2 linked regions of the Methylosarcina fibrata AML-C10 genome follow. The protein of the gene in region 2 interacts with the protein of the main gene of each other region in a pairwise test. Links are inferred from orthologs where the notes say so. Each region holds a gene or a part of one and is shown on either strand. Other genes may lie near its edges.

Region 1 (3,449 bases), 1.6 Mb from region 2 along the record:
GCGAGCAGCCCCAAGCCGCGCCATTCGAATGCGGCGCGCAATTCGAAGACGTCGGCAACCAGTGCCTGCGCCTTTCGGTTGCCTTCGGGGCTCACGGCGCGGGTATATTCGTTCTCGACCTCACAGCGCCCCTCGTTCAACTGGCGGATCAGCATCAAGGTCGACTGCATCACGTCCAAAGGCTCGAATCCCGAGATGACCACGGGCTTTCGATAATGGTCGGCAAACTCCCGGTAGGGCGAGCTGCCGATGACGGTGCTGACGTGGGAAGGCCCCAGAAAACCGTCGATTTCGACTTTTTCCGGAGAATCCAGAATCGCGCGCATCGCCACCGGCGTCAGCACGTGATTGCAGAAGACCGAAAAATTCTTGAGCCCTTCGCTTTGCGCCTGCCGGATGGCGACGGCCGTGGGCGGCGTCGTGGTCTCGAAGCCTATCGCAAAAAAGACGACTTCCCGTCCGGGATTGGCCCGTGCAATTTTCAGAGCATCCTGACTGGAATACACCATGCGGATGTCCGCGCCTTGCGCTTTCGCCTTCATCAGGCTTCTTTGGCCGCCGGCGGGAACGCGGAGCATGTCGGCGTAGGTGCAAAGAATGACTCCGAACCGCTCGGCCAGGGCGATGGCGTCATCGATGCGTCCGGTCGGCAACACACAGACAGGGCAGCCGGGTCCGTGAATGAATTCGACGTTGGCAGGCATGAAATCCTGAATGCCGTAGCGGTAAATGGCATGGGTGTGCCCGCCGCAGAACTCCATCAGTTTGTAGCGCCGTCCGGTATTGGCTTCCCGGGCTATCGCCTCGGCCAGCCCTGCCGCAAGATGCCGTTGCCGGAATTCTTCGATGTATTTCATGGCGGTGAACCGCTCAGGCCTGCTTCGGCGAAGAGCGCCAGCGTTTTTTCGGCTTCTTCCTCGCTGATTTTGTTCAGCGCGTAACCGACGTGGACCAGTACGTAATCGCCTACCCGGACGTCGTCGACCAAGGCCAGGGACACCTCGACTCTGACCTGCTCGACCGCGACCGTGGCCATGCCGGTCGCCGTATCGATCGCCTCGACTCGAGCGGGCAGCGCCAGACACATAAATTAAGCCTGGCCGCCCGCGGGCAACGATTGGCCGATCGCATTCAGCGTCCGGCCGGCCTGGAGCCATTGCAGCCATGCGTCCATGCCCTGTCCCGTTTTGGCCGACAGTTCCAGGATTGTGATGCGCGGATTGACCCGGCGGGCGTAGCGGATACATTGCTGCACGTCGAAGTCCAGATACGGCAACAAATCGATCTTGTTCAGAATCATCAGATCGGCGGCATGGAACATGTCCGGATACTTGATGGGTTTATCTTCGCCCTCAGTGACGGACAACACCACCACTTTGTGAGCTTCTCCCAGATCGAATGCCGCAGGGCACACCAGATTGCCGACGTTTTCTATAAAAACGACGCCGTTGTCCGGCAAGGCCAGATCTTCCAGCGCATGTCCGACTCGATGGGCGTCCAGATGGCAGCCCTTGCCGGTATTGATCTGCACGGCCCTGGCTCCCGTTTGGCGGATGCGCTCGGCGTCGAGGGCGGTTTGCTGATCGCCTTCGATCACGCCGACGGTAAATTCCGGTTTGAGCCGTTCGATCGTTTGCGTCAGCAGCGTGGTTTTGCCGGATCCGGGACTGGACACCAGATTCAGCGCGAACAGGCCGTGCCGGGTCAGATAATCGCGGTTGGCGGCGGCATACCGATTGTTCTTGCCGAGGATGTCCTGCTCTATTTTGACCAGGCGCGCCTGGCTCATCCCCGGAACATGCGTCTGGGTGGAACCCAGGACGTATTCGTGATGATGCGGATGGCGATGGCCGTGCTCATGGCTCTCGTCGGACGTTGCATTTTCGGCGCAGCCGCAGACTGTACACATTACTCTACCTCCAGTTCCTTGATTCGCATTTGTTCGCCGTTTTGTATCTGTAACGGATAACCGCCGCAGCGGGGGCATTCGTCATAGCGCTGCTGTATCTCTACGGTTTGCAGACACTGTGTGCAGCGCGCTTCCCCCGGTACTTCGACAATTTCCAGCCGGGCCCGTTCGGCTACCGACCCCTGCATGACGATCTCGAACGCAAAACGGATGGCTTCCGGTTCCACGCCGGAAAGCCTGCCGATCTCCAGCCATACGGTTTTTACCCGATGATAGTGCTGCAGCGGCGCCTGTTGTTCCAGGACCTGCCTTATATTTTCGCACAACGACAGTTCATGCATGACGGCGGATGAATAAGCTCGATGCGGTTGCCATACGGTTTACCCGGTCCCGATTGTGCGGAGGTCTCGGTTCCGAATAGTATCCGAACCTGCATGAAATGCCTAATGTTTTGATCCGAAACGCAACGGACAAGCGGTTTTCCCGATTGAACAGACTCTCTATTCGGATTCCGTTCCGATCATGACCAGCGCTTCGGCGTCCTGATCCATGGCCAACGTCTCCACGCCGCGCAATTTTCTTTCCATCGCATGGGTCCGGGTTGTTTGCAGGGTTTCCAATGAGTGGGACGCGGTATGGAGCTGTTTTTGCACTTTATCCAGTTGCTCGGCGTATTTGACGAATTCGGTTTTTACCTCGGCCAGCACGTTCCATACCTCGCTGCTGCGTTTTTGCACCGCCAGCGTCCGGAACCCCATGTGCAGGCTGTTCAACAATGCCGATAAGGTGGTCGGGCCGGTAATGGTCACCCGGTAAATGCGCTGCAATTTTTCGAAAATTTCAGGGTAACGCAGGACTTCCGCGTACAAACTTTCAACCGGCAGGAACATAATCGCAAAGTCGGTCGTATGAGGCGGATCGATGTACTTGCCGCTGATGTCCTTGGCGAAGCTTTCCACGGCATTCATCAACTGCTTTTGCGTCAGGGTAATTTTGCCGGTATCGCCGTCGTCCAGCGCCTGGAGCAAGGCTTGATAGCTTTCCAGCGGGAACTTGGAATCGATGGGCAGCCAGACGGTCTTGTCGTCGGCCTTGCCCGGCAATTTGACCGCATACTCCACGTTCGCCTGGCTGCCTTTTTTGGTGGCGACGTTGATGTCGTATTGTTCCGGCGACAGGATCTGCTCCAGAATATTGCCCAGTTGATATTCTCCGAGAATGCCGCGCGTTTTGACGTTGGACAGCACCTTTTTCAGATCGCCGACGCCGACCGCCAGAGTCTGCATCTCGCCCAGCCCTTTGTGCACCTGCTCCAGACGCTCGCTGACGTGCCTGAACGATTCGCCCAGGCGTTTTTCCAGCGTATCGTGCAGCTTTTCATCGACCGTTCTGCGCATTTCGTTGAGTTGCATCGTATTGTCTTCCCTGATGGCTTTCAGTTGTTTTTCGATGGTTTCCCTGATCTCGGCAATGCTGGCCCTGGCCTGCTCTGCCGTTTCCTGCTGCTGTTTGTTCAGATCGGAAAATTTCAGCCTCAGTT
Region 2 (4,115 bases):
GTTTTACCGTGGCCGTCGGCGCCCTGAGAGCGTTTTTACCCGGCTCGCTGGTGGACGTACGTCCGGTAAGAGACACCACTTTCCTGGAAAACCGCGATCTGGAATTCAAGGTTATCAAAATCGATCAAAAACGGAATAACGTAGTTCTGTCGCGCCGCGCCGTCGTCGAAAAGGAATACAGCGCAGAGAGGGAAGAATTGCTGAAAACACTGGAAGAAGGCGCAATCGTTACCGGCGTGGTCAAAAACCTCACCGATTACGGCGCCTTTATCGATCTGGGCGGCATCGACGGCTTGCTGCACATCACCGACATGGCTTGGCGTCGCGTCCGCCATCCTTCCGAATGCGTGGAAATCGGCCAGGAAATCAAAGTCAAGGTCTTGAAATACGACAAAGACAAGAATCGCGTTTCGCTGGGCATGAAGCAAATGGGTGAAGATCCATGGCAAAACATTGCCCGCCGTTATCCTGCAGGAACCCGCGTATTCGGCAAGGTGAACAATCTGACCGATTACGGCTGCTTTGTCGAAATCGAAGAAGGCGTGGAAGGCCTGGTGCACGTTTCCGAAATGGACTGGACCAACAAGAACGTCAATCCATCCAAACTCGTCCAACTGGGCGACGAGGTTGAGGTCATGGTCCTGGAAATCGACGAGGAACGCCGCCGTATTTCGTTGGGCATGAAGCAATGCAAAGTCAATCCGTGGGACGAATTTGCCGCGACTCACAACAAAGGCGATAAAATTACCGGAAAGATCAAGTCGATTACCGACTTTGGCATCTTCATCGGCCTGGAAGGCGGCATCGACGGCCTGGTGCACATGTCGGACATTTCGTGGGCCGATGACGGAGAAGCGGCCGTTCGTGAATTCAAAAAAGGCGATGAACTGGAAACCGTCATTCTGGCGGTCGATTCCGAGCGCGAGCGCATATCCCTCGGCATCAAGCAACTCGAACAGGATCCGTTCCAGAACTTCCTGGCTACTCACGAGAAAGGCAGCCTCGTTAAAGGCACCATCAAGGAAGTCGACGCCAAAGGTGCGGTCGTTACTTTGGCCGATCACGTGGAAGGTTACATTCGGGCTTCCGAAATTCAGCGCGACCGCGTTGAAGATGCTCGCACCCTGTTGAAGGAAGGCGAAGAAATCGAAGCCAAATTCATCGGTGTCGACAAGAAGAGCAAGTCGATTTCTTTATCCATAAAAGCCAAAGATCAAGATGAAGAAAGCCACGCCATCAAAGATTATTCTCAACAGTCCGCTGGCACCCCGACACTGGGTGATATCTTTAAACAAATAGAAAAATAAAAACTAAGAGAGGGCATGCCTTTGGGGCATGCCCTTTCGACATTATTTTTTTACGGGATAGACAGTGACAAAATCCGAATTAATTGAAGCGCTTGCCAGGCAACAGCCTCATCTGCCGTTGAAAGACGTCGAATTGGCAGTAAAATGCATCATCGAAAAAATGAATCAGGCCTTGTCCTCGGGAGAAAGAATCGAGATAAGAGGATTCGGCAGTTTTTCATTACACTTGCGGCCGCCCCGAATGGGCCGTAACCCCAAAACAGGCGAATCGGTCGCTTTATCAAAAAAATACGTACCCCATTTTAAACCGGGGAAAGAATTGCGCGATCGGGTCGATGCCGCGAGCAGCACCTGTGAAATAATCGATTGAAACGCAGCGTTATGCCCTGGCCGATAAGGCCGGGATCGAACCGGCCCGAATCCAAAGGTCGGATGGCGGTTTACCGGGGATTGCGTCCTTATTCATCTTCCCCTCGTTATTATCTGCCAAAACAGCTTTAAGAAACGGTCCGGATTCCCGTAACAAAGAGCAGGTGCCCGGACCGGCGCCGTTTTATCTCAGTGATGATGGCCGCCCGGACCATGAATGTGTCCATGCGCTATCTCTTCACGGCTGGCGGGCCGGACGTCGACGATTTCGACATCGAACGTTAAAGCCATTCCGGCCAGCGGATGATTGCCGTCGATGGTGACGTCGTCGCCGTCAATGGCTACGATCGAGACCACGCCGGGACCTGAACTGACGTCGGCATGGAATTTCATCCCGACCTCCAATTCGTCGATGCCTTCGAACATCGAGCGCGGAATCACTTGAACCCTCTCTTCCATAAATTCGCCATAAGCCTCTTCAGCGGGGATGCGGACATTGAATTTGTCCCCGACTTCTTTGCCGTAAAGCGCCTGTTCCAGACCCGAAATAATATTGCCTTGGCCGTGGAGATAAACCAAGGCGTCGTCTCCAACCGAGCTGTCGATAACTTCACCGTCGTCGTTTGTCAGGGTGTAATGGATGGAAACAGCCATATTGTCTGCTACTTGCATGGATAAAACCTATAATGAACAGTAAAGGTGCCATGATAGCTCTTTCCGCTTCTTTTGTCCGAAAAATATAAGCCATTCTCTCGTTCACGACGAGATTTCGGATTTTTCCGGAAAATTCGCGGCATATTTGAAAATTAAAGATTCGATTCCCTGCACAATCTTCACCGGAGATGAAACGGTCTGCAAGGAGAAAAAGGAGCGTTCTTTAGCTTCGCTCGGAAGCGAGAAGACTTTCGTAAACGGCTAGATCCGGCGCCGAAAAACAGCAAAAAACGATTTCTTCAAGCGAATCGGATTTGACTAAGAAAGACAGCACTGCGTCAACCGCAACCTTTGCGGCAAGTTCGACCGGATAGTCGTAAATTCCCGTGCTGATACCGGGAAATGCGATGCTGCGAATGCCGTGTTCCGAGGCCACTTCGAGGGATCGCCGGTAACAGGAGGCCAGCAGTTCGGGCTCGCCATGACGGCCGTCGCGCCATACGGGGCCGACGGTATGAATGACGTATCTTGCAGGAAGCCGGTAGCCCTTGGTGAGTTTGGCCTCTCCGGTCTTACAGCCGCCGAGAAGCCGGCATTCGGCGGTCAGTTCAGGTCCGGCCGCACGATGAATGGCACCGTCGACGCCGCCGCCACCCAACAAGGAAGGATTCGCCGCATTGACGATCGCGTCCAAGGGCAGGCGGGTAATATCGCCCAGAAAGGCGTGAACTAAGGCGGGCATCATGCGAACTGGCCGTGAATGTCGGCTTGAAACCAAAATGTCGAAAGCGACAAGTCAAGTCTTGAATGCGGTCCATGAAACTCGCTATCTTCGCTGATGTATCGTTCTTTCCGGGCTCTGCGCCTTAGTTCGATAATAAAGAAAAAAATGCCGTTCTTACTCTTCGAGCCAGAACATCGAGTCGGAATCATCGACGGCCTCGTCTTCATTCGAATAATGATTCCATTCAATATGATCCAGTAAGGGTAAGTCGTCCATATCTTCATAATCGAGATCATTCAAATCGTGCATATCGTCATCAAACATAGTGGGTCTCCAATGAGTCATATCAATTACGGCCAGAATAACTAAAGACCGTTGACCGGCCTCTGTATTCAAAAAGCAAGCTTTATACCAATGACGAAAATTCTTTTATCTGTACCCCATGAATTTGAAATAAATGATGGTAACTGACACAATTCGTCATTTTTATGACAGGTTTGGTTAATGCCGAGTTTCGTAAATTTGTCTATTAAAATAGTCGACGACTTCGGGAGACAGGGAAGATGCCGATAAATTGGCCGGGCGTATTAGGATTGACTCGATTTTTATATTCGAGAAAAGCCGGAGACAATGGAGCCGGTCGGGACGTTGGCATTGCCGGCTATTGATAAATGCTGATTTAGAGTCGGATAAAACCATTTCAATGACTGCCCGGTCTTGTATGCCGATCGAACATCCGGCTCGGTCCGATGACCGGACCGTCGGCGCCGGTTGTTTTGCGGCGGTGATAAAGCCGCGGAGTGAAACTTGGAGGCGCCGATTTGCTCATAGGCCTCTGACGGATAGGCACGATTGATTTCCGTCAAACGACCGACCAGGAAAAGCCGGTTATGTTTCGTTTACGGTCAGGAAGTTATTTTATCAAAAGGTGGCGTGTAGACGCCTCTGCCGGAGTTCCCGTTTCATGGCAAGTACCGATATTCCAGAAAACGCCTTTGATGCCAAAGGCTTTATCAAAAACCTGACGACTCGTCCCGGCATTTATAAAATGCTGAATGAGG

The links. Proteins that work in one complex are often made in the same cells at the same time.
Region 1: the proteins of slyD (region 2) and hypB interact in binary tests that used the Escherichia coli proteins (3 or more experiments, as listed by UniProt). The link is inferred for Methylosarcina fibrata AML-C10 from one-to-one orthologs.

The regions. Positions count from the first base shown.
Region 1 is NZ_KB889965.1:3,312,036-3,315,484, reverse strand. The notes cover bases 1-2,860. They hold hypB (hydrogenase nickel incorporation protein HypB), read right to left. Parts: upstream 1,910-2,860; coding sequence 1,091-1,909; downstream 1-1,090. Other genes in these bases: rmuC (DNA recombination protein RmuC), read right to left, coding at 2,410-2,860; hypA (hydrogenase maturation nickel metallochaperone HypA), read right to left, coding at 1,909-2,250; A3OW_RS0115510 (HypC/HybG/HupF family hydrogenase formation chaperone), read right to left, coding at 854-1,087; hypD (hydrogenase formation protein HypD), read right to left, coding at 1-857. In the rest of the region: more of rmuC, read right to left, coding at 2,861-3,449. UniProt on the Escherichia coli protein: Involved in the maturation of [NiFe] hydrogenases. Required for nickel insertion into the metal center of the hydrogenase. Exhibits a low intrinsic GTPase activity, which is essential for nickel insertion.
Region 2 is NZ_KB889965.1:1,683,900-1,688,014, reverse strand. What follows is about bases 608-3,542. They hold slyD (peptidylprolyl isomerase), read right to left. Parts: upstream 2,349-3,542; coding sequence 1,866-2,348; downstream 608-1,865. Other genes in these bases: A3OW_RS27695 (hypothetical protein), read right to left, coding at 3,229-3,378; A3OW_RS0108065 (O-acetyl-ADP-ribose deacetylase), read right to left, coding at 2,554-3,075; A3OW_RS0108080 (integration host factor subunit beta), read left to right, coding at 1,372-1,677; rpsA (30S ribosomal protein S1), read left to right, coding at 608-1,307. Outside these bases: more of rpsA, read left to right, coding at 1-607; excinuclease ABC subunit UvrC, read left to right, coding at 4,019-4,115. UniProt on the Escherichia coli protein: Folding helper with both chaperone and peptidyl-prolyl cis-trans isomerase (PPIase) activities. Chaperone activity prevents aggregation of unfolded or partially folded proteins and promotes their correct folding.